4 regions of the Nocardioides ginkgobilobae genome follow, and region 1 is predicted to be linked to each of the others. Evidence: predicted binding sites of a transcription regulator. Region 1 holds the regulator's gene; each other region holds the start of a gene.
What was found. Region 1 encodes LexA, which represses DNA repair genes until DNA is damaged. Its sites were predicted from a motif close to TCGAACANNTGTTCGA; they were not measured.

Region 2: ACYVID_RS02115 (alpha-ketoglutarate-dependent dioxygenase AlkB) is a predicted target of LexA. The motif match lies at 2,065-2,080, and genes of this name have one in related genera.
Region 3: ACYVID_RS07720 (HNH endonuclease signature motif containing protein) is a predicted target of LexA. The motif match lies at 3,282-3,297, and genes of this name have one in related genera.
Region 4: ACYVID_RS03900 (DUF6504 family protein) is a predicted target of LexA. The motif match lies at 2,638-2,653, and genes of this name have one in related genera.

The regions. Positions count from the first base shown of each region.
Region 1 covers NZ_BAAGUS010000013.1:108,812-115,953, forward strand. The annotation lists gene ACYVID_RS13240 (alkaline phosphatase D family protein) at 1-1,076, opposite strand, end outside; gene lexA (transcriptional repressor LexA) at 1,269-2,039, opposite strand; gene ACYVID_RS13250 (SDR family oxidoreductase) at 2,239-3,024, shown strand; gene ACYVID_RS13255 (LysM peptidoglycan-binding domain-containing protein) at 3,258-3,632, shown strand; gene ACYVID_RS13260 (hypothetical protein) at 3,840-4,205, opposite strand; gene ACYVID_RS13265 (ATP-binding protein) at 4,395-5,453, shown strand; gene ACYVID_RS13270 (iron ABC transporter permease) at 5,481-7,142, opposite strand, start outside.
Region 2 covers NZ_BAAGUS010000001.1:417,220-424,361, forward strand. The annotation lists gene ACYVID_RS02095 (HD domain-containing protein) at 1-325, shown strand, start outside; gene ACYVID_RS02100 (DUF4031 domain-containing protein) at 378-659, opposite strand; gene ACYVID_RS02105 (hypothetical protein) at 697-1,047, shown strand; gene ACYVID_RS02110 (GntR family transcriptional regulator) at 1,205-1,924, opposite strand; gene ACYVID_RS02115 (alpha-ketoglutarate-dependent dioxygenase AlkB) at 2,102-2,728, shown strand; gene ACYVID_RS02120 (PA domain-containing protein) at 2,814-4,745, opposite strand; gene ACYVID_RS02125 (LemA family protein) at 5,201-5,761, opposite strand; gene ACYVID_RS02130 (DUF2207 domain-containing protein) at 5,836-7,142, opposite strand, start outside.
Region 3 covers NZ_BAAGUS010000006.1:66,924-74,065, forward strand. The annotation lists gene paaK (phenylacetate--CoA ligase PaaK) at 1-359, shown strand, start outside; gene ACYVID_RS07710 (TetR/AcrR family transcriptional regulator) at 373-975, opposite strand; gene ACYVID_RS07715 (AraC family transcriptional regulator) at 1,042-1,695, shown strand; gene ACYVID_RS07720 (HNH endonuclease signature motif containing protein) at 1,805-3,268, opposite strand; partial or broken gene ACYVID_RS07725 (FAD-dependent oxidoreductase) at 3,823-4,893, shown strand; gene ACYVID_RS07730 (aromatic-ring hydroxylase C-terminal domain-containing protein) at 5,053-5,577, shown strand; gene ACYVID_RS07735 (maleylacetate reductase) at 5,574-6,635, shown strand; gene ACYVID_RS07740 (dioxygenase family protein) at 6,632-7,142, shown strand, end outside.
Region 4 covers NZ_BAAGUS010000002.1:325,316-332,457, reverse strand. The annotation lists gene ACYVID_RS03905 (DNA polymerase III subunit alpha) at 1-2,544, opposite strand, end outside; gene ACYVID_RS03900 (DUF6504 family protein) at 2,812-3,180, shown strand; gene ACYVID_RS03895 (SAV_6107 family HEPN domain-containing protein) at 3,277-3,732, shown strand; gene ACYVID_RS03890 (hypothetical protein) at 3,774-4,307, opposite strand; gene ACYVID_RS03885 (YbaK/EbsC family protein) at 4,375-4,911, shown strand; gene ACYVID_RS03880 (phytoene desaturase family protein) at 4,908-6,206, shown strand; gene metF (methylenetetrahydrofolate reductase [NAD(P)H]) at 6,232-7,122, opposite strand.

The sequences.
Region 1 (7,142 bases):
ATGGTGCGCTCGGGGTCGCTCACCTCGGCCTCGAGGGCAGGCACGGGGGTCGGGAGGGCGGTCGCGACCTGCTCGTCGCGGTAGGTGCGCAGGTCGAGCATCGAGATCTCGGCCAGGTCGCCGAAGCGCAGGCGCCGGTAGAGCCGGGCGCCGTCGTCGAGCCGCGCGGTGCCGTCCATCCGGACCGGCATCCACTCGTCGTACGCGCGGTGGGCGCGGGCGCGCCGCACCTTGTAGTCGCCCTCTCCTCCTTCGGAGGCAGGGCCCGGCTGGTGGTTCTCCGCGCCGGCCTTCCACTGGTCGTTGGTGACCTCGTGGTCGTCCCAGGTCACGATCCAGGAGTAGCGGGCGTGCAGCGCCTGCAGGTCGGGGTCGCTCTTGTAGTTGGCGTGCCGGCGGCGGTAGTCCTCGAGGCTGACCATCTCGGTGGGCGGGTCGTGGGGACGCACGACGACGTTGTCCGGGCCCAGCCCGTAGTCGCCGGTGGGGTACTCGTAGAGGTAGTCGCCCAGGTGCAGCACCGCGTGCAGGTCGTCGCGCTCGGCGAGACCGCGGTAGGCGCTGAAGAAGCCGGCCTCGAGGTTGGCGCAGGAGACCACGCCGAGACGCAGGTTGTCGGGGGTGGCCCGCTCGCCCGGAGCGGTGCGCAGCCGACCGATGGGGCTGCGCTGGCCCAGCGCGCTGAACCGGTAGAAGTACTCGGTCTCCGGCCGCAGGCCCTTCGCGTCCAGCTTGACCGTGTGGTCGCGGGCGGCGCTGGTGCGGAAGCGTCCGCTGCTCACGACCTTCCGGAACCGTGCGTCGCGGGCGACCTCCCACCGCACGGTGACCGGCCCGCCCCTGCCCGAGCCCGGCGTCGCCTCGGGAGTGGGCGTGACGCGGGTCCAGAGCAGGACGGCCTCGGGGAGCGGGTCGCCGGAGGCGACGCCGTGCTGGAAGACCCGGTGCTCACGCTTCCCCAGCGTGAACGTGTCGCCGGCCCGGTCCGCGGTGCCGTCGGCCGCGCGGGCCGGGCTGCTCGCGAGCGCGGCACCCGCAGCGGTCACCGCGGTGGCGGCGACGGCTCCGGTGGCCAAGACCGTACGTCGGGGGAGGGCCTGACCCTGTCGTGCCGGCTCGCTCGACGCGTGCTCGGGTTGCCCGGGGGAGTGCTGGATCGAGATCACGCCTCATCCAACGACACCCGGCTGGCTACGTCATGGGTTCCGTGATGTGAGCACCGTCCGTTCACCCCTCGGACACGCGCCGGCGAGCGGGCGTCGAGACCCTCAGACCTTGCGCAGCACCGCCGTGACGATGCCGAGGATCGTGGCGTGCGTGCCGTCGATCGGGTCGAAGGCGTCGTTGTGGGGGAGCAGCCAGACCTGGCCGTTCTTGCGCGAGAGCGTCTTGACCGTGGCCTCGCCGTCGATCATGGCCGCCACCATCTGGCCGCTGTCGGCGGTCTGCGCCTGGCGGATCACGACGTAGTCCCCGTCGCAGATCGCGGCGTCGATCATCGACTCGCCTCGCACCTCCAGCAGGAAGAGCTGGCCGTCGCCGACGAGCTGCTTGGGCAGCGGGAAGACGTCCTCGACCTGCTCCTCGGCGAGGATCGGCGCGCCCGCGGCGATCCGGCCCAGGACCGGGACGTAGGAGGCGGCGGGCAGCGAGTCGCCGACCCCGGTCTCGTCGATGCCGGTGTCGTCGGCCGAGGAGATCGATCGGCGGGCGGCCATCGACTCGGGCAGGAACACCTCAAGCGCGCGGGGGCGGCTGCCGTCGCGCTTGATGAACCCCTTCTCCTCGAGCACCTTGAGCTGGTGGGCCACCGAGGAGGTGCTGGTGAGGCCGACGGCCTGGCCGATCTCGCGCATGCTGGGCGGGTAGCCCCGCAGCGCGACGGCGTCGCGGATGGTCTCCAGCACCTTGGTCTGCCGGGCGGTCAGACCGCTGGCGTCGGGCGGCCCGTCGGGCAGCGTGGTGACCGCGCCCGGGGTGCCGGGCGTGCCCGGGGTGTCGGTGCTGCCGGTGGCCGGGTCGTCGTGGCTGGTGGCCATGGGTCCTCCAGGGGGTGGCGCGGGTGCGGGCGCAGGTGGGTCCGAGGGGTCGGACCCAGTGGGGTCACGCTAGGCCCCGGGACCGACAACGATCAAACATGTGTTCGAACCGGCGTGTCGCGCCGGTCGCCGGAGGGGCGTGCGACCGGGGGCTGGGACGAGCGGCGTCGCGCGCGCCGACGTACGGGAGACTGCGGGGGTGAACGAGCGCAGCGCCGTCGTGACCGGAGGGGCCCGCGGGATCGGGCGGGGCATCGCCGAGCGCCTGGTGCGCGAGGGGTGGTCGGTGGTGGTGACCGATGTCGACGGCGCGGGAGCCGCGACCACCGCGGACGAGATCGGTGCGGTCGCGGGGCTCGCGCACGACGTCCGGGACCCCGCTGCCCACCGGCACGCGGCCGAGGTGGCCGCCGGTCACGGCCGGCTCGCGGCGTGGTTCAACAACGCGGGCGTCGGTGACGACGGCCGGCTCTCGGAGCTGTCCGAGGAGCAGGTGCGCCGGGTGGTCGAGGTCAACGTCCTCGGGGTGCTCTGGGGGATGCGCGCGGCTCTCGACGGCTTCGGCCCCGCCGGGGGCGACATCGTCAACATTGCCTCGCTGTCCGGACTGGGCCCCGTGCCGGGCTACAGCGTGTACGCCGCCACGAAGGCGGCCGCGGTCTCGGCCAGCATGTCCGTGGCTGCCGAGACGCCGCGCTCGGTGCGCGTGCACGCGGTCTGCCCCGACGGCGTGCGGACCGCGATGCTCGACGCCCAGGACCCCGAGGGTCTGGGTGCCGCCCTGGTCCACTCCGGCGGACGCATCCTCACGGTCGAGGAGATCGCCGAGGTCGCCGTGGGGATGGTCGGGTCCGACCGGGTCGTGCGCACGGTGCCCGTGTGGCGTGGTGCGCTCATGCGCTCCGTCTCCCTCGCGCCGGGCCTCGCGGCCCGCGGCACGGCGCTCTTCGCCGCGCAGGGGCGCCGGTCGTTGCGCACGCGCTGACCCGGGTGGGGCGGGCTCGCCCGCAGGGATGAGGTCGAACATCTGTTCGCCCAACCCCTTGATCTCGTTCGAACACCTGATCTAGTCTCGTACACGTGTTCGATCGAACTGGTGGTCGAGCCGCAGCTCCGGAGTCGTCGCCGGTCCTCCCTGACCGGCGCCACACCGGGACTGTCGGTGGCCGTCAGTAGACATCGGTGCGCAGCCCACTCCGCCTTCCCCAGGAGATCCCGATGAGCACCATGGTCCTTCCCGCAGCAGCAGCCCCGACCCGCACCTCCCGCCCCGCGACGTACGCCGACGGCCGTCGCGGTGAGCTGCGGCTGACCCGTCGCGGCCGGCTCGTGGTCTTCCTGGTCGGTCTGCTGGTGGCGGTGGCCGTCGCGGTGGCGTTCGCCGGTGTCTCGGTAGCGACCGCGGAGAAGGGCGAGCCGGTCCCGACCGACGTCATCGTCGTGGGCAGCGGCGTGACCCTGTGGGACATCGCCGCGGCCCGCACCGACGACGGCGACGTGCGCGCCATGATCAGCACGATCCAGGAGCTCAACAACCTCGACGGCGGGATGCTCGTCGCCGGCCAGCGACTGCTGGTGCCCGCGGCCGACTGAGCCCGCGGGACCGCGGGCGCAGCACCACCGCTGGTCGAGGTGCGAGCGCAGCGAGCCACGAGACCCACAGCACGACACAGACTTCGCCGGTCGCCTCGACCCCGGCCGGCGAAACCACGGGGAAGACGAGGGGCGGGCCCACCCGGGCCCGCCCCTCGGTGGTCTCCGCCAGGCCGCATGCCAGGGTCCCGTGCCCGGTGCTCGTCGCTAGCGCGCGGCGCGCTTGCCGCCCTTCGGCTTCGGCGCTCGATCGGGGTCGACCGGCTCGCCCAGTGCCTGCGGCGACAGGACGCCGAGCATCCGCAGCAGCCGCACACCCAGCATCAGCCCGGCGAAGAGGCAGGCCACCGCACCGAGCGAGGCCAGCGCCAGGAACGCCCAGGCGACCTGCTCACCGGCCCGGGCAGCGGCACCGAAGTCGATGGCGGCCCAGACGAGGTAGCCCCAGGCGACCACCAGGGCTGTGATGCCGCCGGTCAGGAGCAGCAGCCGTGGAGAGTGTCGAGAGCGCCGGCGCGGGCCGCGCCGCGACCCGGCCCGCTTCCCCGCACTGCTCCCCGCACTCCCGGCCACCGTGCCATTGTTCCCGACCGGCGCCGCCCGGCCGGGTCGAACCGCCGGGGTGCCGCGGTGCCCTGTGGTCGACGTCCGCCACACCCACCCCTGCACCGTCACGGATCCTCACGCGGGTGTCTCTTGGCCGGTCGGCACGGGACCTCGGTCCCTGACCGGGTGGGGGGGGCGCTCGCTACATTCGGGGTCATGCCGGACCAGGGGCAGGTCGATCCGGCGGCGCAGGGCCAGGGCGCGCCGTCGGGCGCACTCGCGCGCCTGGAGTCGGCGCTCCTCGAGGCGAGCGGCGCCGGCGACGTCGACGAGATCGCCCACGCGGTCCTGGCGGACCTCGCCCTGCTGCCCGGGGTGTGCCGGGTCGGGCTGGCGCTCACCGAGGGCGGGGGACGCCGGTTGCGCTTCACCTCCGGGCCGGACGCGGGTGACCCGGTGCCGCACCAGCCCGAGTGGTGCCACATCGACGCCTACGACGACGTGCCGCTCACCGACGTGGTGCGCACCGGACAGGCCATCCATGCCGAGCTCTCCACGCTCGAGGAGCGGTGGCCCTGGCTGGTCGAGCAGGAGCGCGAGCGCGGTGGGTCCGTGCTCGCGGTGGTCCCGCTGCCCGGCACCGGGTCGCCGATCGGTGGGCTGCTGGTCGTCCTGGAGACGACCCCCGACCGTGGCTCGGCGGGTCCGGACCTCCTCGAGGCGGCGGCCCGGCGTACGGCCGATGCCATCGCCGACGCGCGCTCGCGTCGTTCGCGGGACCTGGCCGAGGAGCTCGCCGAGACGGAGGCGGCCGCGGAGCCGGGTGCCCGCACCGCGAGCCTGCGGCTGCCGCCCGAGCCGACCGCGCCCCGCCGGGCACGGGCCTTCCTCAGCGAGGAGCTGCAGACCTGGGGCGTCGGCGAGGAGATCGTCGAGACCGCGCAGCTGTGCCTCTCGGAGGTCGTGACCAACGCCGTCAACCACGCGCACACCGTCGCCGACGTGCGGCTCTCGCTGCTCGAGGGGGTGCTGACCGTCCTGGTGCGCGACCGGGGCGGTCAGGGCGAGGTGGTCGAGCCGACGCGCGAGGAGGACCCGCTCGCGGTCTACGGCCGCGGCCTCATGCTGGTCGAGGCGCTCACCGACCGCTGGGGCTCCGAGCGCGACGCGGGTGGCACGACGGTGTGGTTCGCCCTCGATCTCGACCGCCGCGCCGACGACCTCGCCGAGGAGTGGGACCAGGAGCGGGGCGAGCAGCCGGACGACCCGGCGTAGCGGCGGACTGTCCCCGCTCGCCGCCCCTCACGCCCGCGAGCGGTGGAGGAGCCAGAGGAAGTACGGCGCACCGATGGCCGCCACCACCAGCCCGGCAGGCACCTGGGCCGGGGCGATGACGCTGCGTCCGAGCGTGTCGGCGAGCGAGAGCAGCAGGGCGCCGAGCAGCGTGGCGACCGGCAGGACCCGCAGGTGCCGGCCGGAGACGAGGGCGCGGGCGGCGTGCGGCGCGACCAGTCCGACGAAGGCGACGACACCGACGGCGGCGACCGCCGCGGCGGTGAGGAGGGCTGCGGCGAGGAGGGCGACCAGGCGCAGCCGCTCGAGGTCGATGCCGGCCAGGCGCGGTGTCTCGTCGTCGAGCGCGACCAGGTCCAGCTCGCGGTGCGCCATCCATGCCAGGGGCAGCGAGACCGCCAGCAGCACCAGGACGGGCAGCACCTGGGCCCACTCGCGGTCGTAGGTCGAGCCGCTGAGCCAGGTGAAGATGCGCGGGGTGTTCCACGGGTCGGAGCGCAGGAGCAGGAAGGCCGTCAGCGCCTGGGCGCCGGCGGCGACGCCGATGCCGACCAGCACCAGGCGGTCGGAGTCCAGGCCGCCGCGCCAGGTGAGCGCGTAGACCAGGGCGAAGGCGACGAGCGCGCCGACGGTGGAGCCGACGGCGATCGACAGGCTCGAGACGGCCACGGTCGCGCCCGCGGAGGTGACGACCACGACCGCACCGAGACCGGCGCCGCCGGTGATGCCGAGGATCCCGGGTTCGGCCAGCGGGTTGCGGCAGACCGCCTGCACGACGGTCCCGGCCAGCGCGAGGGCGGCCCCGCCGCCGAGCGCGGCGACCACGCGCGGCGCGCGCTCGTCCATCGCGAACTCCACCACCGGCACCGCGACACCGCGCGCCCAGTTGAGCAGGTCGCCGGTGAGCAGCCAGGTGTAGCCGGCCATGAGTCCCAGCAGCGCCGCGCCGAGGGTCGCGGCGACCAGGACGGTGCAGACCACGGCGTACCGCAGCCGGGAGTGGTGGCGGCCCGGACGGGCCGACGCCGGCCGGCGGGTGGGCCCGGCGTCGCGGGCTCGGCGGGCGAGCAGCACCAGCACGACCGCCCCGAGCAGCGTCGTGGTGACCCCGGTGGGGACGGCCAGGGCGGTCTCGGGGGAGAGCAGGGCCCGCAGGGTCGCGTCGGCGAGCAGCACGAGCAGCGCCCCGACCAGACCCGAGAGCGGCACGAGCACGAGGTGCCGGGAGATCGAGGGCAGGCGCCGCGAGAGCAGCCGCACGGCCGCCGGAGCGCACAGCCCGATGAAGGCCAGCGGGCCGGCGAGGTGGACCGCGGCCGCGCAGAGCGCCACCGCGAGCACGAACCCGGTGACCCGGGTGCTGCGCACCGGCACTCCCAGGACGCGAGCGGTGTCGTCGCCGAGCGCCAGCAGGTCCATGCGCCGCGCGAGCAGCAGCGCTGCCACCAGGCAGGCCGCGACGACGGGGCCCATCCGGGTCACCCCGCCGAGGTTGAGCTGGGTCAGGGTGCCGTTGCCCCAGGCGAAGAGGCCGGTGGTCTCCTGGGCGAAGAGCAGCAGCAGGGCGCCGACCGCGGAGCCCAGCGCCAGGGCGACCGCCGAGCCTGCCAGCACCAACCGGGTCGTGGAGGCCGCTCCGCCGCCGGCCAGCAGCAGGACCAACCCGGCCGC
Region 2 (7,142 bases), on a different contig from region 1:
GGCCGAGGTGGCCCGGCTCGTGCGGATGACCGAGACCCACGACCCCGCACCCGAGGACGTCGAGGGCTGCGTGCTCTCCGACGCCGACCTGGCCGTGCTCGCCGCCGGGCAGGACCGCTACGCGGCGTACGTCGCCGGGGTGCGCGAGGAGTACACCCACCTCGACGAGGAGACCTTCCGCCGCGGCCGCGCCCAGGTGCTGGCCTCGCTCGCCGGGCGGCCGACGCTCTTCCGCACCGACCACGCCCGGGACCGGTGGGAGGCTGCCGCCCGGGCGAACCTGGCCGCGGAGCTGGCGGCGCTGGGAGGGGTCGAGGTCGGGTAGTCCGAATCATCTCTGATGCTGGCGGCGCGTCCAGCATCAGAAATGATTCGGACTACCCCCGCTCGCCCACCGGACCGGTCCCCTTCCGCACCCGCAGCCCGGCGTCGAGGAGCCGGGAGACCAGGTCGCGGCTGGCTACGGGGAGGGCGCCGGCGGCGACCGCGGCGCCGTACCACTCGTCCGGCACGTCGTAGTGGTCGCGCTCGAAGGCCCGCGGCGACAGGCCGATCGAGGCGGCGAAGGCGTGCAGCTCCTCGAGCGAGGTGTCGCTCACCAGGTGCGACCAGAACCGGCCGTGCCCGGGCACCTGGGGCGGGTCGATGAGGATCGCCACGCGCACGAGCCTATGCGGCTGTGCTACTCATGGGTGGGTGGACGTCGCACTGCTCTTCGAGGCCCGGGCCCGGGTGCTCGCGGACCTCGAGGCCCGACGCCGGGCCACCCCCGACGCGGTCTCGGCACTGGAGGAGGCCGTCTCGGCGCGCACCTGGTGGGCCGAGCAGTGGCCCGAGGGGGCGCAGTACGTCGCGGGGCTGGTCGCCCAGGACGTGCAGGACGCGCTCGTGGACACCGTCGGGCGCTGGCCCGTGTGCGACTGGTGCGACGAGGAGGCCGAGCACATGGTGCACATCAGCCCCGACCTGGGCGGCCCGGACCCGGTGTGGGTCTGCGAGGAGAGCGGGAAGCCGGTCGCGCCGCTGGGGAGCCTGCCGAGGATGTGAGGGTCACCCGGCTCGGCGGGTCCGCTGGCGCGTCCCCGGCTCGCCGGGCTCATGCCTCCCCGACCAGACGAGGGTCTCGACACGCCGGTCGCGACCTCGTTCCTCGGTCGCGCGGCTTGCTCGACCACCGGACGACGGGTCCGCTGGCGCGTCCCCGTCAGCCGTCGGTCCCGAGCTGGACCCAGAGCGTGTACCGGTCCGCGCGGTAGACCGAGCGCGACACCTCGACCACCTTCTCCCCCGAGATCGCCCGGCGCGAGTGCCGCAGCACCGCGCTCATCGGCTCGATCTCCAGGAGGGTCGCCTCCTCGGCGGTGGCCTTGTCGGCGTTGATGGAGTCCTCGGCCCACGTGGGACGCAGCCCGCGTGCCTCGAGGGAGTCGTAGAGGCTCGTGGGCATCCCCTGCTGCAGGAAGCCGGGCAGCAGCACCTCGTTGAGGTAGGCGTCCTCGATGCACATGGGCACTCCGTCGGCGCGGCGCAGCCGGCGCCAGTGGATGACCGCGTCGCCCTCGGTGAGCGCCAGCGCGCGGGCGACGCCCGGCCCGGCCTGCTCGCGGCGGGCGAGCAGGGTCTGGCTCTCGGCCAGCATCCCGCGACGCGTCATGTCCTCGGTGTAGCCGGTGATCCGGCTGGCCATCCGCCTCGGCCGCGCCACGAACGTGCCGCGCCCGGGGATCCGCTCCAGCAGGCCCTCGACGACCAGGGCGTCCATCGCCTGGCGCACCGTCATCCGGGCGACGCCGAAGTGCTGGACCAGCTCGCGCTCCGAGGGCGCCGGCGAGCCGGGCGCCGAGCCGGTGACCAGGCTGCGGACGTACTCGCGCACCTGGACGTGCTTGAGCGCCCGCCCGTCGGGTACTAGTACCTCTTCCACGCCGAGCAGACTAGACAGGTCCGCGCGGACTCCGGGGGCGAACGCCTAAAACCGGCCCGGACGTGCCAGGTCCGGATGGCACCCTCGGGCCACGGGCGCCCGAGGAGAGGCAGGCGCTGCTCGACACGCCGCCCCCCGCGTCGAACACGTGTTCGATGCCCGGCGTACCCTGGTCGCGTGGACTTCCAGAGCACCCTCTTCGCCGAGCAGGCCACCGGTGGTGTGGCGCTGGCCGACTCCCTCGCCGACCTCGAGCGGCACCCGCTCGCGCACGGGGCCTGGGTCGACGTACGCCGCTCGTGGCTGCCCGACGCCGACGAGGTGATGGCCGCCCTCGTCGCACAGGTGCCCTGGCGGGCGGAGAAGCGCCAGATGTACGACCGGCTGGTCGACGTGCCCCGGCTCGTGCACACCTACATGATCGGCGAGGAGCTCCCCCACCCCGCGCTCACCGAGGCCCGCGACGCACTCAGCGCGCACTACGCCGAGGAGCTCGGCGAGCCCTTCCGCACCGCCGGCTGCTGCTACTACCGCGACGGACGCGACAGCGTCGCCTGGCACGGCGACACCATCGGTCGCGGGTCGACCCAGGACACCATGGTGGCCATCGTCTCGGTCGGCGACCCGCGGCGGCTGCTGCTGCGCCCGCGTGGTGGCGGGGAGAGCCTGGCCTTCGAGATGGGCCACGGCGACCTGCTCGTCATGGGGGGCAGCTGCCAGCGCACGTGGGAGCACGCGGTGCCCAAGGTCGCGCACTCCGGGCCACGCCTCTCGGTGCAGTTCCGCCCGTTCAACGTCTTCTGAGCGCCGCGGCGTCCGCACGCGGGACGGAGCAGGGCCCCGGTGCCGCAGCACCGGGGCCCTGTCCGTGGTCCAGAGCGTCGTGGCGTCAGCCGCGACCACCCTTCTTGCCGGTGTACTTCAGGATGTAGAGGCCGCGGTCGCGGTCGCTGGCGAGCAGGTAGGTCTTGCCCGCCATCTTGTGCACCTCGATGCCCCAGACGTTGCTGCCGCCCTCGTCGATGAAGGCGCCGACCTCGCGGAGCTTGCCCTTGCTGTAGTCCAGGACGCGCACGCCACCGGAGTAGTAGGACAGGTACGCCAGCGAGCGACCCTCGCGCGGGTCCATCGCGACCTCGTGCACCGACAGGTCACCGAACCCCTCGGCGTACGCCCGCTCCTGGGACTCCGGCAGCGCGTAGGTGTCGACCTGGCGGATCGAGCCCGCGGTGCCGGGCTTGCCGGTGAAGTCCGTGCGGAACATCCGCACGTAGCCCCAGCCGTCGAAGACCGCGGAGATGTCGACCGAGGCGGACTCGGCGCCAGCGGGACTGGCGGTGGTGCAGGCGGCGTCACCCTCGGTGGCCACGCCGAGCAGGCGCAGGCCGGTCGAGCGCTGGACGAAGACGAACTCGGTCTCCTCATCCTCGGCCAGCATGTTGATGAAGCCCTCGCAGCCGGGGGCGGCGCTGTTGAAGACGATGCCGCTGTCGTAACCGGCGGCCGTGATGTTGTCGAGCTTGACCTGGAAGGCGCAGGTGCCGCGCTCGATGAGGGCGATCCCGCCCTCGACGGCCTCGAGCGGCTCGCAGGCCAGGCCGACGTTGGTCGGCGTGCCCGAGATCGGGGTCTCGGGGGTCAGCGCCGGGGTGTCGCTGGCGGAGGCGGCGGAGAACTCGTAGCCGTCGAACTCGCCGGAGGTGATGGAGGCGAAGACCCGGTAGGGGTTGAAGTCCTCGTCGGTGCCGACCAGGACCTTGTTGTTGCGGGAGAACTCGGACTGGTGGGCGTTGCCCTCGGGGCTGATCTCCTCGCCCCGGGCCAGGCGCTCCTCGTCGAGCGCGGCGAAGTCGGACTCAGCGATCAGCGAGACGCCGTCGGGGGTGGGGTCGGTGACGTCGAGCAGGACGTAGCCGCCGTCCCAGTAGTTGACGTTCATGACGTAACGACCGCCGACCCGCTTGACGGTCATGTCGTGGTTGAAGACCGACGTCAGGTTGTCCGGGTTCTCCTGGGCGACGCCGAACTTCGAGGCGAGGTCGAGGCTGTCGTTGACCATGACCGGGGCGGTCGGGTCGGTGATGTCGAGGATGTCGACGTCGGCCGCCTCCTCGTTGTCGACGAGGACGGCGTAGACCCTCTCGTCGACGAAGGAGTTCCACGCGAACATCGAGTGGACCGAGGTCGGGTTCTCCCGGGTCTCCTCACCGTCGGTGTAGTCACCGGCGTGCTCGACGAGCAGGGTGCGCGCGTCGGCGTCGGTGACGTCCCAGATGTTGATGCCGCCGAGGTTCGGCCCGTCCGGCTTCGCCTCGGCCGCGATCTCGGCGTCGCAGGTCTCGTTCTGGTGCAGGAAGAGCTGCTTGCCGGCGTACGGGCCGTACTTCGGCGTGAAGACCTGCGAGCCCTCGCCGGCGTAGTTGCCCGGGGTCGTCGGCAGGAACTCGTCCTCGACCGGGTTCTTCGGGTCGCTCATGTCGACCACCCAGGCGCCGCCGCCGAGGCAGTTGTCGGTGCGGAAGGAGGTGAGGTAGGCGTAGTCGCCGTAGGCGGAGACGTCGGCGACACGACCGCGGCCGGACTCGGCGCCGCTGGGGTTGCTGACGGTCGCGGCACCGACGACGCGCATGTCGCGGTTGACCGCGGGCAGGTGGCCCGAGACCTCGCCGTGCTGCTTGTAGCCGGGGCCGGCGACACCCTCGCCGGCGAACTGCTCGGTCTGGTTCTCGCCGTGCTCGGGGTGTGCGGAGGCGGTCATGGGGGCGAGGACCGAGAGCGCCAGGGCGGCGCAGGCGACGGTCCCGAGATGCTTCTTCTTCAACACGTGATCCTTCGAGGGTCGAGCCGATGGGGTGCGCGACAACCACGTGTGACCTGAGCCACACCCGGAGTGGCGTCGGACGAACCTAACGTGCGACCAGCGCTTTGGCCAGGGTCGTCCTCGGGTCGGGCCCCGAACCAGGACGATCCGCGGCAGGAACGGTATGAAGCCGGACGCGCCGTGACCGTTGCGTGACCTCGCGGCGAGTGGCAGGACGGGATCCGTGGCGAAACCGCTCGCCACGGGGAAGGTAAAGGAGTAAAAAGACCCCTCAGGGCCACGTGCCCGGAGAGGGAGGGGCCGTGCACCAGGTACGAGCGCCGGGTCGGCGAGCCCGCGACGGCCGGCTGTGGGTCATCGCCCTGTGGGTCATCGCCGTGACGCTGCTGCTGGTCACCCTCGAGGCCGTACTCGACTGAGCCCGGTGCGGGCGGCCTGCCGCCGAAGGGGCGGGCTCAGAAGCTGACGGCGGGCGGCGCGTCGTGGGAGGCCGGGGCGTCGTAGAACTCCCGCTTGCCGACCGAGGCGATGCCGGTGAAGAACATCCACGGGATCGTGGCGACCAGCGTGTTGAGCGTGCCCACCGCGTCGTTGTAGTAGGTCCGGCTGAAGGCGACCTGGTCCTCGGTCTGGGCCAGCTGGCGCTGCAGCTCCAGGAAGGTCTGGTCGGCCTTGAGGTCGGGATAGGCCTCGGCGACGACGTTGAGCCGGCCCAGCGCCTGCTCGAGCAGGTTGTCGGCGGCCGCGCGGGCCGCGACGTCGTCGGAGCCGGCGGCGGCCGCGAGCCCGGCCCGGGCGCGGGTCACCTCCTCGAGCACCTCGCGCTCGTGCGCGGCGTACCCCTTCACGGTCTCCACGAGGTTCGGCACCAGGTCGGCGCGGCGCGTGAGCTGGACGTCGATCCCGCCCAGCGCCTCCTGCGCGGCCACGTCGGCGGTGCGCAGCCGGTTGAAGCCGACGACCACCAGGGCGGCCAGGGCCAGGAGCAGGGTGAGGAGGACCAGCAGCACGATCACGTCGCCATCCTGCCGCGGTCGACGGGCGCTGTCACGGCGCCCCGACCGACGTGCACGCGCGGTCGGGGCACGGCTTACCAGGAGCCGCCGCCCCCACCGCCACCGCCGCCTCCTCCCCCGCCCCCGCCGGACGAGGAGGACTGGGTGGCGTCGTACGCCGAGATGGCCGAGCCGATGCTGGCGTCGAGGTCGTCGACGATCCGGTCGGTCCAGGTCGAGCCCGCGCTCCCGGCGTACCACCCCGCCCAGGACGGCGCGGGTGGGTCCTCGCCGACCTCGACGCGGTACTTCTGCGACCACTCCTCCGCGCAGTCGAAGGCCACCGCCCACGGGACGTAGGCGGTGTAGAGGTCGCGACGGCCGGAGAAGTCGAAGCGCTGCTTGCTCGACGGTGTCGACAGGACCCGCTCGAAGCCGCCGACGGCCGACCACAGCGCCCGGCCCGACGACGTACGCCGGGTGCCGGAGCCCGGCAGCAGCAGCGGGAGCGCGGCGGCGGCGAAGCCGCCCGGCACGAGCCCGAGCACGGCCGGGCCGGGGGCGAACCACGCCGCGGCCACCGCCCCCGCTCCGGCGGAGAGGACCAGGAGGACGCCCAGCCCACCGAGCCCTGCGGGCACGACGTGACCGGAGTCCCGGCCCCAGTCGCGGACGGCGTCCTCGAAGGTGTCGAGGTGGGACTTCAGGGTGCGACCCGCGGAGACGTCCTTCTTCCGGAAGGTGAACGACCCGCCCTGGGGGACGACCGAGATCGCCTGCTGCGTGACCGGGTCCAGGGCGGCCTCCGCGTCGGTGCCGTCCCGGTGGACGGTCCAGCCGTCCTCGTGCGGCACCAGCCGCACCACCCCCTGCTCGGCCGCGTGCAGCAACGAGGCCACGAACCGCTGACGACCGACCTGCTCGTGGGCGACGAAGTAGGCCTGGGCCGGTCCGAGGCCCTCGGGCGGGGCGTAGACCAGCGGGAGCCCGGGACGCAGCTCGCGGGCACGCTGCGCCAGCACCGCTCCCAGTGCGAGCGCGGCCAGCGCGGCCAGCGCGACGAGGACGAGCAGCCAGGGCCGGATGCCCAGGACGGGGTCCCAGCGCGGCGCCCAGGGCAGTGCCTCCTGCAGCGCCGGCGCCGGCAGGTCGAGGTCGGTGGTGAGCGTGACGGGGGTGCGGGGGGCCAGTGGGCCGGTGACCACCGACAGGGTGTCGCCGCCCTGCCCGCCGGTGGCGGTGCACCCTCCGGCCAGGCCCTGGCCCTGGTCGCAGGACACCGCGCCGACCGTCCCCGCGGGGAGGTCGACGCGGATCCGGGCGCGCTGGATCGCCTGCGCCCAGCCGCCGGGGACGACGTCCCACGACAGCCGCGCGCGCCCGTCGGGGCCCTCGCCCAGCA
Region 3 (7,142 bases), on a different contig from region 1:
CCGCGCGCACGATGCGGCGGATGGAGAAGGTCACCGGGCGCACCGACGACATGATCATCCTGCGGGGGGTGAACCTCTTCCCGACCCAGATCGAGGAGCTGGTGCTGAAGCTGCCCGCGCTCTCGCCGCACTTCCAGTGCGTGCTGGAGCGCGAGGGCAACCTCGACAGCCTCACGGTGCTGGTCGAGCGGCGCGAGGGCGTCGACACGGAGGCCGGTCGTCAGGCCGGGGCCGAGCTGCGGCACCTGGTCAAGAGCTCGATCGGGGTCTCGGTCGGCGTCGACGTGGTCGAACCCGAGAGCGTCGAGCGCTCGGTCGGGAAGATGCGCCGGATCGTGGACCGCCGCCCGCCCCGCTGACGGATCCTGGTCGCTAGCGGGCGTCGAGGCCCTCGAAGGCCAGGGCGGTCAGGGCCTGCGCCAGCTGCTCGCCGCTGACCGGGCCGTCGGGGCGGTACCACTCCACCAGGCTGTTGACCATGCCGAAGAGCAGCCGGCTGACCACGTCGGGATCGAGGTCGCCGCGCAGCCCGCGCTCCTCGACGGCGTCGCGGACCAGCCCGGCGAGGGCGCGGTCGATGCGGCGCCGGCGCTCCAGGGCGGCGACCTCGGTGGCGGTGTTGCCGTGCACCCGCAGCAGCAGGGTCACGGCGGGTTGGTGGGCCACGAGCACCTCGACGCTGCGGCGCACGGCCTCGTGCAGGCGCTCGGTCGCGGGGCCGTCGGCCTGGGTCGCCGCGGCCACGGTCGCGTCGAGCTCGTCGAGCGCCTCGGCCAGGGCCGCCGAGAGCAGCTCCTCCTTGGAGTCGACGTGGTGGTAGACCGCCGACTTGGTGACCCCGAGGCTCTTGGCGATGTCGTCGATGGTGGTGGCGTCGTACCCCTTGCGGATGAAGAGCGCCACCGCCGCCGCCAGGACCGCCGCGCGGTCGTGGCCGGGGCGTCCCCTCCGCGCGCGCGGCTGCTCCTCGGTCACGGGATCCAGGCTCCCACAGGGGGGTGGTGGGTCTGCGGGGAGGAGTTCTACTACCACGACGACGGGGTGCGGACCCTCCAGCCGGGGCAGCTGCTGGTCTGTGACGCCGACCGCCCGTTCATGCGCGGCTTCTCCCAGGGTCTCGAGGAGCTGGTGCTGAAGGCGCCGCACGACGTGTTCGCCGAGGCGACCGGCATCGCCGCGCTGCCCCGACCGGTCGTGGTGCCGTTCGGCTCCGGCGAGAACCCGTACGCCGAGGCGCTGGCGCGCCTGGTCGGCTCGGCGGTCCGTGAGGACGACCCCGTCGTGGTCCGCGAGGGCGAGCTGCTCGAGCTGGTCGGGGCACTCGCCTCGCCCGGCCGGCCCGACGGCCCGACGGCGTACGCCGCCGCCGCCCGCGCCTACATCGAGCGCCACCTGCGCGACCGGTCGCTGTCGGCCTCCAAGGTCGCGGCCGCCATCGGCCTCAGCCCGCGGCACCTGTCGCGGGTCTTCGCCGAGCTCGGCACCACCTTTCCCCAGCACGTCCTGGCCCGACGGCTCGACCTCGCGCGCACGATGCTGGAGAAGCCGGCCGTCAGCTCGATGACCATCGCCGAGGTCGCGCACCACTGCGGCTTCGCCTCCGCCGCCCACTTCTCCAACGCCTTCACCGCCCGCTTCGGTGAGCGCGCCGCCGACGTGCGTCGCCGGGCGGTCCTGGCCCGCTCGCTCACCTGACTCCCCCGTTCGGCGACCCCCGGGCACGGAGGACCGTCGTCATCGCGCCCTTGTCACCGCGCTCCTGCTCATGCCTGCTCAGCGGGTGGTGCTCAGAGTGGGCTGGTGCTCAGAGTGGGGTCGTGCCGTCGGGGTGGACGAGGTAGCGGTGGCCGTGGGGGCTGGTCCAGAGCCAGTGGCCTGGTGAGAGTCCTCGGACGGCCCAGGGTCTGCCTGTCGGGGAGGGGTGGGTCTTGGCTCGGTGGTCGTGCCGGCAGAGCGGAGCGAGGTTGTCGGTCGATGTCTGGCCGGGTGGTCCGCCTTGGTCGGGTGGGACGTACTCGACGGTGTGGTCGAGGTCGGCGGACTCGGCGGGTCTGCGGCAGTGGGGGAACGAGCACGTGGTCCTGGTGAGCTTCACGCGGGCCGCGATGCGGTCGGGGACCTCGTAGGAGTCCACCGCCACGGTGTCGTGCAGGTCGATGACGGGTTTCACGATGACCTGGGTGCCGGGGACACCGCACCACTCGCGGACGGCGTCGGCGGTGAGGAGCTGGCGGTGGTTCTCGACTCGGGCGAGGTTGAGGCCGAGCTTGCCGGTGACGGGGTCGACCTGCGGTACGCCGGTGAGCGCTGCATCACTGAGATGGACGGTCAGGACCACAACCCGGCGGGGTGCGGTGCGCTTGTGGGTTGCGCGGTCTCGACGACGCTCGCTGGCGCTCGCTGCTCGACCATCCTCGGTCGCCTCGGCCTCGGTCGCCTCGGTCGCCTCGGGGTCGGTGTCGGGGAGGGTGTCTTGGCCGCGGGCGAGGTAGCCGAGGGCTTTGGCGCGGCGGATGGCGAGGGTGTCGGTGGAGCCGTCGAGCAGGAGCTGGTGGGCGATCTGTCGGATGGCTGCTTCGAGGTCTTCGGCGTCGGCGCGGTCGAGGAGTCCGTCGGCACTGACGGCGGAGGCGGTGCCGACGCAGGTGGCCGGGGTGCCCAGGTCGAGGTCGAAGTAGAGGTTGGAGCGGGTGTCGCACTCGCGCACCTCGACTGACTCGGGGTCGAACCGCGTGCTGGCTTCCAGCACGAGTCTGTTCACGGTGATGGGGCCGGCGGTGTGGACGACGTGGGCGACCTGGGCGTCCACGAACCCCACCGCTTCCTCCGACAGGGCCTTCGTGGCCTGGGCCAGCTGTCGGACCCGCCACGCGGTCACCTGGCCTGCGGCCAGCCGGGCCCATACCCGCGGGAGGCGGTGCTTGGCCTCGACCGCGTCGCCGACCAGCAGCCGCCCCGACTCCCCGGTCCGGCCCAGAGCGGTGGCGAGCTCGGTGACCGCGAAGTCCGAGACCTCCGGGGCACCGGCACCGGCCAGCTGGAGCATCGTGTCCGCACCGGGCATCCCGAACCGGGACATCCACGCCGACTCCGCGGCGTCGTAGGCGTCCTCGTCGGGGTGGGAGTAGGTGCCGTACAGGTCCGGCATCAACGCACCCGTCGTGTGGCGGTCTGCCCACTGCGCGACCCCGATCAGCAGCTCCCGCGCCGCGTCGTCCTCACGCGCCTTGGCGGCGCGGATCGCGTCGAGCAGGGAGCCGGTGGACATGGTGAAAGTGTAGTCGAACACACGTTCGATTGACAGTGTTTCCCCAGGTCAAAGCAGCAAGAAGGCGACTTTCTGGCGGGCCGATCGAAGCCCGACCGAAGCGAGCACCCCAGCGCAGGGCGAGGCAGCAGCCGACCGCAACCAAGAGGCCCAAGCGGCAGCCACGGTGACCACGCTTTCCCGTTGATCAGGACCTGCTGCGGCGCGAACGCGCCACGACCCACCCGCGGTGACCCAGGGAGCAACCACGGGATGACAGCAGGGCGACCGGCGTACCGGGGTCTCGTGGCGAGTCGCTGACACTCCTCGCACCTCGACCAGCGAGTGGGGGCGCTGTCGCTCGCTGGCTCGACCATCCAGCGCCAGATGCCTGGATCGGCCAGGGTTGCGTGTTCCGGCCCTCATGCGACGCGAGCCTGGGATGCGTGGGTGTGACCGCCGACACTCGCAGGTGTGCCGGCGAACGACCGGCCCAGGAAGGTGGACCCGTGCCCACGTTCGACGACGGCCAGGCCGAGACCGCGCTGCCCACGACCCCGACCGTGGAGACTGACGTGCTGGTCGTCGGCTCCGGACCTGCCGGATCCTCGGCGGCCCTCTTCCTGGCCAGCCTCGGGATCGACACGATCATGATCACGAAGTACCGCTGGACCGCGAACACGCCGCGGGCCCACATCACCAACCAGCGGGCGATGGAGATCTTCCGCGACATGGGCATCGAGGAGCAGGTGCTCGCCGACGCGGCACCCCACCACCTCATCGGCGACACGGTCTTCTGCACCTCGATCGCCGGGGAGGAGATCGGCCGCATCCTCACGTGGGGCACCAGCCCCGAGCGCGAGGCCGACTACCAGCGCGAGTCGCCCTGCCTGACCGTCGACATCCCGCAGAACTACCTGGAGCCGATCCTGGTGCGCAACGCCAGCGCCCGCGGGGCCCAGGCGCGCTTCTCGACCGAGTACCTCTCCCACACCCAGGACGCCGACGGCGTCGACGTGCAGGTGCGCGACCGGCTGACGGGTGCGGAGTACACGATCCGCGCGAAGTACCTCATCGGGGCCGACGGGGCGCGGTCCCAGGTGGCGGCCGACATCGGCCTGCCCTAAGAGGGTGCGATGGACATCGCGGGGTCGATGAACATCACCTTCAAGGCCGACATCGCGGCGTACTGCGACCACCGGCCCTCCGTCCTCTACTGGGTGATCCAGCCCGGCTCCAACGTCGGCGGCATCGGCGCGGGCCTGGTGCGGATGGTCCGGCCGTGGAACGAGTGGCTGATCGTGTGGGGCTACGACATCAACGAGGAGCCGCCGACCGTCGACGAGGCGGCGGCGAAGCAGATCGTGCGGAACCTGCTCGGCATGCCGGACCTCGACGTCGAGATCACGGGCACGTCGCTGTGGGGCAACAACGAGATGTACGCGACGCACCTGCAGTCCGGCCGCGTCTTCTGCGCCGGGGACGCCGTCCACCGGCACCCGCCGAGCAACGGCCTGGGCTCCAACACCTCGATCCAGGACTCCTACAACCTGGCGTGGAAGATCGCCGCGGTGCTGCGCGGGCAGGCCGGTCCCGAGCTGCTCGAGACCTACTCGGTCGAGCGGGCACCGGTCGCGGAGCGGATCGTCAAGCGCGCCAACCGGTCCAGCCGCGAGTTCGTCGACCTCTTCGTCGCCCTCGGCGTCACCGAGGCCGAGACCGAGGAGGAGATGCTCGCCGCCATCGAGGAGCGCAAGCTCAACACCCCGGAGGGCCTGGCCAAGCGCGAGGCGCTGGTGAAGGCGATGGAGCTCAAGCACTACGAGTTCAACGCGCACGGCGTCGAGCTCGGCCAGTTCTACGAGTCCAGCGCCGTCGTCGGCGACGGCAGCGCGCGGCCCGAGCCGACCCGCGACCCCGACCTCTACTACGAGGCCTCGACCGTCCCGGGCTCGCACCTGCCGCACGCGTGGGTGGGCGACAACGTCCGCAAGGTCGCGATGATGGACCTCGCGCCCTACCACCGCTTCACGGTCATCACCGGGATCGCCGGCGAGGCGTGGGAGGACGCCGCGCGGACGGTGTCCGAGGAGCTGGGGGTGCCCGTGGAGGCGGTCGTCATCGGTCCGGGCCGCGAGGTCACCGACCTCTACTACGACTGGTCCCGCCGGCGCGAGGTCGAGGAGAGCGGGGCCCTGCTGGTCCGACCCGACAAGCACGTCGCGTGGCGGGCGCGCACGCTCCCCGAGGACCCGGTCGGCGCCCTGCGTTCCGCCCTGACCGCCGTCCTCAGCCGCGGGTCCGGCGAACAGGACCAGGGCGTGGCATGACCCGCTCCTTCGTCCACGACACCCTCGGGCAGCGCATCCGTTTCGCCACCGGCGACGCGGCGGGCGCGCTGGCCGCGGAGGTCGAGGAGCTCGGTGCGCAGCGGGTGCTGGTGCTCGCCGCGCCGTCCGAGTCCGCCCTGGCCGGTCGGATCACCGACGGGCTGCCGGTCGCGCGCGTCCACGACGAGGTCGCGATGCACGTCCCGGTCGCGGTCGCCGAGCTCGCGCGAGCGGTCGCGACCGAGGTGGACGCCGACCTCGTGGTCAGCGTCGGCGGCGGTTCGACGACCGGCCTGGCCAAGGCGGTCGCGCTGACCAGCGGCCTGCCCGTGGTCGCCGTCCCCACGACGTACGCCGGCTCGGAGGCGACCGACGTGTGGGGGCTGACCCAGGACGGCCGCAAGACGACCGGCTCGGACCCGCGGGTCCTCCCGCGCTGCGTGGTGTACGACGCCAGCCTCACGACCTCGCTGCCGGTCGACCTCTCGGTGACCTCGGGTCTCAACGCCCTGGCCCACTGCGTCGACTCGCTGTGGGCGCCGCGGGCCGACCCGATCAACGCCGCCCTGGCGACCGAGGGGGCGCGGGTGCTGGCGCGAGCCCTCCCGGCCGTCGTGGCCGACGGGCAGGACCTCGAGGCGCGCGAGGAGCTGCTCTACGCGGCGTACCTCTCGGCGGTCGCCTTCGCCTCCGCCGGCTCCGGGCTGCACCACAAGATCTGCCACGTGCTCGGCGGGCTGCGCGACCTCCCGCACGCGCCCACCCACGCCGTGGTGCTGCCGCACGTGCTGGCCCTGAACGCGCCGGCTGCCCCCGACGCCGAGGCCCGGCTGGCCGAGGCCTTCGGCAGCGCGACCGCCCTGGGGGGCCTGGCCGCCCTGCGCGAGCGCGTCGACGCCCCGCGCTCCCTCGGCGCGCTGGGCCTGGAGGAGGAGCACCTGCCCGCCGCGGTCGAGGCCGTCCTCGAGGTCGCACCCCCGTCCAACCCCGTCCCCGTCACCCGCCCGGTCCTCGAGCAGCTGCTGCGCCGGGCGCTGGAAGGAAGCGAGCCGTCATGACGCAGGTCGAGCAGGTCACCGCGGACCAGGTCACCCCCGAGCAGGCCGAGCGCGAGGAGGCGCTGGTCCAGCGGGTCGTCGACTCCTTCGCCGGCGCCCCCGACCCCCGGCTGCGCCAGCTCACCCAGGCGGCCGTGCGCCACCTGCACGCGTTCCTCCGCGAGGTGCGGCTGACCGAGGCGGAGTGGAAGCAGGGCATCGACTTCCTCACCGCGGTCGGGCACACGACCGACGAGCGGCGCCAGGAGTTCATCCTGCTCTCCGACACCCTCGGCGCCTCGATGCAGACCATCACGGTCAACAACCCGGCCGACGGCGACGCCACCGAGGCGACGGTCTTCGGGCCGTTCTTCGTCGAGGACAGCCCGCGGATCGAGCCCGGCGGCGACATCGCGATGGGCGCCCCGGGACAGCCCTGCTGGGTCGAGGGCACCGTGCGCGACACCGCCGGTGCACCGGTCGCCGGCGCGCGGATCGAGGTGTGGGAGGCCGACGAGGACGGCTTCT
Region 4 (7,142 bases), on a different contig from region 1:
GGGCAGGACCTCGATGCCGCAGTGGCGGGCGTCCTCGAGGATGAGCCGCTTGGGGTACATCCCCGGGTCGTGGGTCAGCACCCCGGCCAGGAAGTGCGCCGGCCAGTGCGCCTTGAGCCAGGCCGACTGGAAGGTCGGCAGCGCGAAGGCCGCGGCGTGGGCCTTGCAGAAGCCGAAGGAGGCGAAGGCCTCCAGCACCGACCACACCTCCTCCACGACGTGGAGCGGGTAGCCGCGGCCCAGCGCACGGGGGAAGAACCAGACCTTGGTGTCGAGCATGCCCTCGCGGCTGCCCAGCGCCCGGCGCCGCTCGTCGGCCTGCGCGAACGTGACACCGGCGAAGCAGCCGATGATCTCGATGACCTGCTCGTGGAAGACCACGACACCGTGGGTCGGGCCGAGGATCGGGCGCAGGTCCTCGTGGAGGTAGCGCGCGGGCCGCCAACCCTGCTTGACCTCGAGGTAGGGGGTGATCATGTCGCTCTTGACCGGCCCGGGGCGGAAGAGCGAGATGTCGGTGATGACGTCCTCGAAGCTCTCGATGCCGGACTTGCCGACCAGCTCGCGCTGGCCCGGGGACTCGATCTGGAAGATCCCGAGGGTGCGGGCGGTCGAGACCATCTCGTAGGTCGCCGGGTCGTCGTGCGGGACCTGCGTCTCGTCGTCGAGGTCGACCTCCACCCCCTCGACCCGGCGGATCTCGGCCACCGCGTGCGCCATCGAGGACTGCATCCGGATCCCCAGCACGTCGAGCTTGAGCAGGCCGAGGTCCTCGACGTCGTCCTTGTCGAACTGGCTCATCGGGAAGCCGGCGTAGGACGCCTCGACCGGGGTGCGGTCCAGCAGCGTGGCGTCGGAGAGCAGCACCCCGCACGGGTGGACCGCGACGTGGCGCGGCAGCCCGTCGAGCCGCTCGACCAGGGAGAACATCAGGTCCAGCCGCTCCTCGCCGAGCCCGCCGGCGCGCAGCTCGGGCAGCTCGCGCAGGGCGGTGCGGGCGTCGCGGGCACGGATGTGCGGGAAGGCCTTGGCGATCGCGTCGGTCTCCAGCGGCGGCATCCCGAGGGCGGCACCGACGTCGCGGACGGCGTGTCGGACGCGGTAGGTGTCCATCATCGAGACGCACACGCAGCGCTCGCCGCCGTAGCGGTCGAGGATCGCCTCGTAGACCTCGGTGCGGCGCGCGGACTCCACGTCGACGTCGATGTCGGGCAGCGCCTGGCGCAGCGGGGAGAGGAAGCGCTCCATGAGCAGCTGGTGGCGGATCGGGTCGACCCCGGAGATCCCCAGCAGGTAGTTGACCAGGCTGCCCGCGCCCGAGCCGCGCGCGGCCACCCGGACCCCGAGGTCGCGGATGAGGTCGGTGACGTCGCCGACGGTGAGGAAGTACGACGCGTAGCCGAGCTCGCGGATCGTGGCGAGCTCGTCGTCGAGCCGCTTCCACACCACCTGCAGCCCGCTGCTGCCGTAGCGGCCGCCGATCGCTGCCTCGCAGCGGACCCGCAGGAGCGTGTCCGCGTCAGCGGCCGGGCCCCGGGACGCCTCGCCCTGCCCTCGCGCGAGCTCGAACTCCGGGAAGTGCACCTCCCCCAGGCCGAGGTCGGAGGCCGGGTCGAGGGCGCAGCGCTCGGCCAGGGCACGGGTGCGCGCCAGCAGCCGGGCCGCCTCGGCCGGGCCGCCGCCGGCGGCCCGGGCGACCTCCTCGGCGACCAGGCGCATCTCGGGACCGGACTTCAGGTGCCCCTCGGCGTTGGCGCGGTCGACGTGGCGCCGGTCGAGCGCGACCAGCCGGCGGGCGGCGTCGAGGACGTCGACGGTGAGGGCGTCGCGGCGCTCGGCGTAGCGCACCTGGTTGGTCAGGACCGTGGGCAGGCCCACCTCCGCGGCGATCTGGGCGAGGCGGGCGGCGTGCGCCGCGCTGCCGGGCGTGCGGTGGGAGACCAGCTCGACCTGCAGGCAGCCCCGGGGCACGCGGCCGCGCCAGCGGGCCAGCTCGGCCCGGACCAGGTCGTCGCGCCGCTCCACCACCGCCGGGCCCAGCAGGGAGCCGGGGCCCAGCAGGACCACTAGGTCGCCGGAGACCAGCAGGCCCGCGACCTCCGGGTCGTCGGGGTCGAGCATCGGCGTGCCGCGCTCACCGGCCAGGTGGGTGGCCGAGAGCAGCCGGCACAGCGCCGCCCAGCCGCCCCGTCCACCGCCGGGCCCGGCGGCGTGCGCCAGGACCGTGACGCGGGGCAGCCGCGGGTCGCGGAAGGCACCGCCGCGCACCGGCGTACGAGGTCGGGGCGAGGGGGCCAGGACGCCGGGACCCGGGCCCGCTCCCCCGGGCTGGTGGGCGAGGTCGACCCCGAGGACCGGGGCGATGCCCGCGGCCAGGCAGGCCTTGGCGAACTTGACCGCGCCGTAGACCCCGTCGCGGTCGGTGAGGGCCAGGACGTCCATGCCGTGCTCGACGGCGCGCTCCACCAGCCGTGGCGGCAGGGAGGCGCCGTGGCGCAGGGAGTAGCCGGAGGCCACGTGGAGGTGGGGAAAGGGGTCGGGCACGGCACACCTCTCGCATCGGTCTCGACCCCGGACACGGCACTCCTCGCACCCGGTCGGCACGGACCGACCCCGGTCCAGCACCGGCTCGATCCGTCGAACACGTGTTCGAAGAAGGCGTCACCATAGCCCCTCGGCACGGCCGGTCGTCAAGAGGTCGCCACGAGGCCGTCACGTGCTTGACGGACTGTCGGAGGTCGGGAGTACCGTCGTCACCGTGGTCGAACACGTGTTCGATCCACTGTTCGACCCGAGGTGCGGAGGAGGTGCGTGGTGCGACGTTACGACGAGCCCGTGGAGGTGCGGCGCGGACCGGTCGCGGACTGGCCCGAGGAGGGTCCGGTCCAGTTCCTGTGGCGCGGACGGCTGTGGAAGGTGCGCGGGGTGCTCGCGCACTGGGTGGAGACCGGCGCGTGGTGGCAGCACGGCGGGGTCCGGGCCGTCCTCGGCTCCGAGGACCCCTCTCCACAGCCGAGCCAGCAGCCGGGCGGCACGACCCTCGAGGAGCTGCTCGGCGAGCGGCGGCTGTGGCGGGTGGAGGCCGGCCGCGGCCCGGCCGGGGGCGTCGGTCCCGGCACCTTCGACCTGTGTCACGACCCCGTCGAGGACCGGTGGCAGCTCGTGGGCTGCACCGACTGAGCACCCCGGCCGAGCCCCCGGCCGGACCACCCAGGTCGGGCCCGACGACCAGACCCGCCGACCACACCCCACCCCGATCCCACCCGAGGAGCCCCGATGACCACGCACCCGACCTACGCGCCGCACGTGCTGCCGGCGACGACCCACTCCTACCTCGCCCGCTCCGCGGAGTCGCTGGCCGAGGCGATGGGCACCCGCGACGTCCCCACCCGCTACGCCTGCGCCCACGTCGCAGCCCTGCGTGCGGCCGCCGCGCTGCTGGCCGCACGGGCCCGGCCCCAGCCGACCCGTGGGAAGCGGCAGAAGAACGCCTGGGTCCTGCTGGCCGAGGTCGCCCCCGAGATGGCGGAGTGGGCCGGCTTCTTCTCCGCCGGCGCGGCCAAGCGCGCCGCGGCCGAGGCGGGGTCGCGACGGGCCGTCACCGAGCGCGAGGCCGACGACCTGGTCCGCGACGCCGACCGCTTCCTCGCGGTGGTCGAGCAGGCCCTCGGCCTGGTGCCGCACCCGGTCGGCACCCTCAGCCCGGGGCTGCTGCAGCACCGCGCCGGCTAGGCCTCCCCGGGCTCGCCGGTGCGCTCAGCCCAGGTCCGGGCTCAGACGGCGCCGGAGTCGACCCGGGCGCGGGTGGCGCGCAGGTGGTCGGTGGTGCGCGGGTGCCACATGGCCACGAGCAGCGCCACCACCAGCACGATGCCCAGGACGCTCAGCACCGAGAAGGTCAGCGGCGGATCGACCCGCAGGCCCGAGCCGGTCGCGATCACGGTCATGACCAGCAGCACGGTCAGGCAGACCCGGGCCCAGTGGTGGCCGTTGGCGTAGAACATCGCGAGCACCGCCACGAGGGAGGCCACGGTGAGGTAGAGCACCGCGGAGACGGCGAAGAACTGCGGCACCGCGATCGGTCGCTCGTCCATGAGGTAGTCCAGACCACGCTGGGCGACGATCTCGCGCGCCTGCCGGTGGCCCTCGGCCCAGTTGAGCACCATCTGCTCGCGCAGCAGGCCCACCAGGGCGACCGTCAGCAGCCCGAGCGCCAGGACCGCACCGAGCAACCAGAGGGAGACCCGGTGCGCGGTCGTCGTCCCGGTCGGTGCGTCCTCGACCCTCGCGTCCACGTCGCTGCTCACGCCCCGACTCTACGACCTCGGCGGACCACCTGCCGTCCCGCCCGTTCCTCCTCCTAGGGTCTGACCCATGCCTGCCGAGCCCCTCTCCCCCGAGCCCCCCGACGCGGCGGCCGCGGCGGCAGCCGACCACCCCGGGGTGGAGCGGTTCCGTGCCGAGCACCGCCGGCTGGGCGGGACGGGCCGGATCGTGGTGCTCCCCGACGCCGTGCACACGGCCGCGCTGGCCGCCGAGGCGCTGGGGTGCGAGGTGGGCGCGATCGCCAACAGCCTGGTCTTCGACACCGGCGACGGCCCGGTCCTGGTCCTCACCTCGGGCTCCCACCGCGTCGACACGGCCGCCACCGCCGCGCGGATCGGCGTGCCCCGGCTGCGCCGTGCCTCGCCCCACTTCGTCCGCGAGCACACCGGCCAGGTCATCGGCGGTGTGTCCCCCCTCGCGCACCCCTCCCCCGTGCCGACCTACCTCGACCGCGCCCTGGCCGACCACGAGGTCGTCTGGGCGGCGGCCGGCCACCCGGCCGCGGTCTTCTCCACGACGTACGCCGAGCTCCTGGCCCTCACGGGTGCCCGCGAGGTCGAGGTCGGACCCGAGGCGTCGGCGTGAGCCGCGTCGTCGTCCTGGGTGGCGGCTTCGGCGGGATGGCCGTGGCCGCACGGCTGGCCAAGACCGGGCACCAGGTGGTGCTGGTCGAGCGGGCGACCAGCCTGGGCGGGGCGCTCGGCTCGATCAGCGAGGAGGGTTTCACCTGGGACGCCGGGCCGACCCACACCCTGCTGCCCGCGGTCGTGCGCGACCTGTTCCGCAAGACCGGTCGCCCGCTGGAGCGCGAGCTGGAGCTGGAGCCGCTGGAGCTGCTGCGCGAGCACCGCTTCGAGGACGACACCACCCTGTCGCTGCCCTCTGCACGCGCCGGCCAGCTGCGGGCGTGGGACGCCCTCGAGCCCGGCCTCGGGCAGCGTTGGACCGACCACGTCGACTCCTTCACCGAGGACTGGGAGGTGCTGCGCCACCACTACTTCGAGCACCCCTGGAACCGCACGGCACTGCCCGCGCAGGTCCGGCAGCGACTGGACTCCCGCGAGATGCTGCACAAGCGGCTGCGGCGGACGTTCCGCGACGAGCGGCAGCGCGAGGTGGCGGCCTACCCGTTCCTCGCCGACGGCCACGAGCTGCGCAACGTGCCGGCCTGGATGGGCCTGGTCGCCTTCCTGGAGCAGCGCTTCGGGGCCTGGACCGTCCCCGGGGGCATGGCCCGGCTGGGCGAGGTCCTCGGCGCCCGCCTGACCACCCGCAAGGTGGAGGTGCTGCTGGGCACCCGCGCCCTGGACGTGGTGGTCCGTGAGGGGCGTGCGGTCGGGGTGCGCACCTCGGCCGGTGACCTCGACGCCGACGAGGTGGTCTGCGCGATCGACCCGCGGGCCCTGCCGGCGCTGGCCCGGCTGGTGGAGCGGACGATGCCGGCCATCCCACCGGTCACCTGCCACCTCGGTCTGGAGGGCGAGGTGCCGCAGCTGCCGCACGAGGTGGTGCTGCACGGGGACCCGATGCTGGTCGTGCGGACCGGCGGCACGGCGCCCGAGGGCCGGCACGCCTGGACGGTGCACGGGCGCGGCAGGCTCGCCGAGGACGTGCTGCGCGCGCTGGCACGGGCACGTCTGGACCTCCGCGACCACGTGGTGCACCGGGTCGACCGCTCCCCCCGCCAGCAGGTCGAGGCGTGGTCGGGCTCGCCGCTGGGCGTGCTGTGGCAGGGTCGCGGCACGGTCCGCGCCCGGCTGGGCCCGGACACGCCGGTCTTCCACCTCCACGCGGTCGGCGCCCACGCGACCCCCGGGTCGGGCCTGCCGTTCGTCGGGCTGTCGGCCGCGCTGGTGGCCGAGCGGATCGGCCCCGCCTGAGAGCTCCCGGCGGCGCTCCCGCGGCTCAGGGGCTGACGTCGAGCTTCTCGAAGATCTCCAGCGTCGCCTTGGAACGGTTGAGCGTGTAGAAGTGCAGACCCGGCGCGCCGGCGTCGAGCAGGTCCTGGCACAGCTCGGCGGCCAGGGCGATGCCCTCGGCGCGCATCGAGACGGCGTCGCCCTCGTGGGCGGCGATCCGCGAGACGACCTCCTCGGGCACGTCGGTGCCGATCAGCTCGCCCTGCCGGCGGATCGCGGCGAGGTTCAGGATCGGCATGATGCCCGGGAGGATCGGCAGGTCGACGCCGCGCGCCCGGACGCGCTCCACCAGGGAGACGTAGTCCTCGGCGCGGAAGAACATCTGGGTGACGGCGAACTCCGCACCCGCGCGCGCCTTGGCCGCGAGCACGTCGGCGTCGTGGTCCAGCGACGGCGAGGCGGGGTGGCGCTCGGGGAAGGCGGCGACACCGATCCGGAACTCGCCCCGTGCGGCCACCAGCTCGACCAGCTCGGTGGCGTAGGTCAGCCCGCCCTCGGTCGGGGTCCAGTCGGCACGGGGGCCACCCTCCGGGTCGCCGCGCAGCGCCATCACGTGGTGCACCCCGGCGGCGGCGTACTCGTCGAGCACCGCCTCCAGCTCGGCGCGCGTGTGGCCGACGCACGTGAGGTGGGCCATCGGCAGCATCGAGGTCTCCTGCGCGATCCGGCGCGTGACCCGCACGGTCGTGCCGCGGCTGGAGCCGCCGGCGCCGTAGGTGACCGAGACGAAGGTCGGGCGGTAGGGCTCCAGGGCACGCACGGCGTCCCACAGCTGCGCCTCGCCGGCCTCGTCCTTGGGCGGGAAGAACTCGAAGGAGAAGGACTTCTCCCCCGCCTCCACGACCTCCCGCAGGGAGCGTCCACGCCCGATGCTCATGACGTCGAGCGTACGGGGGA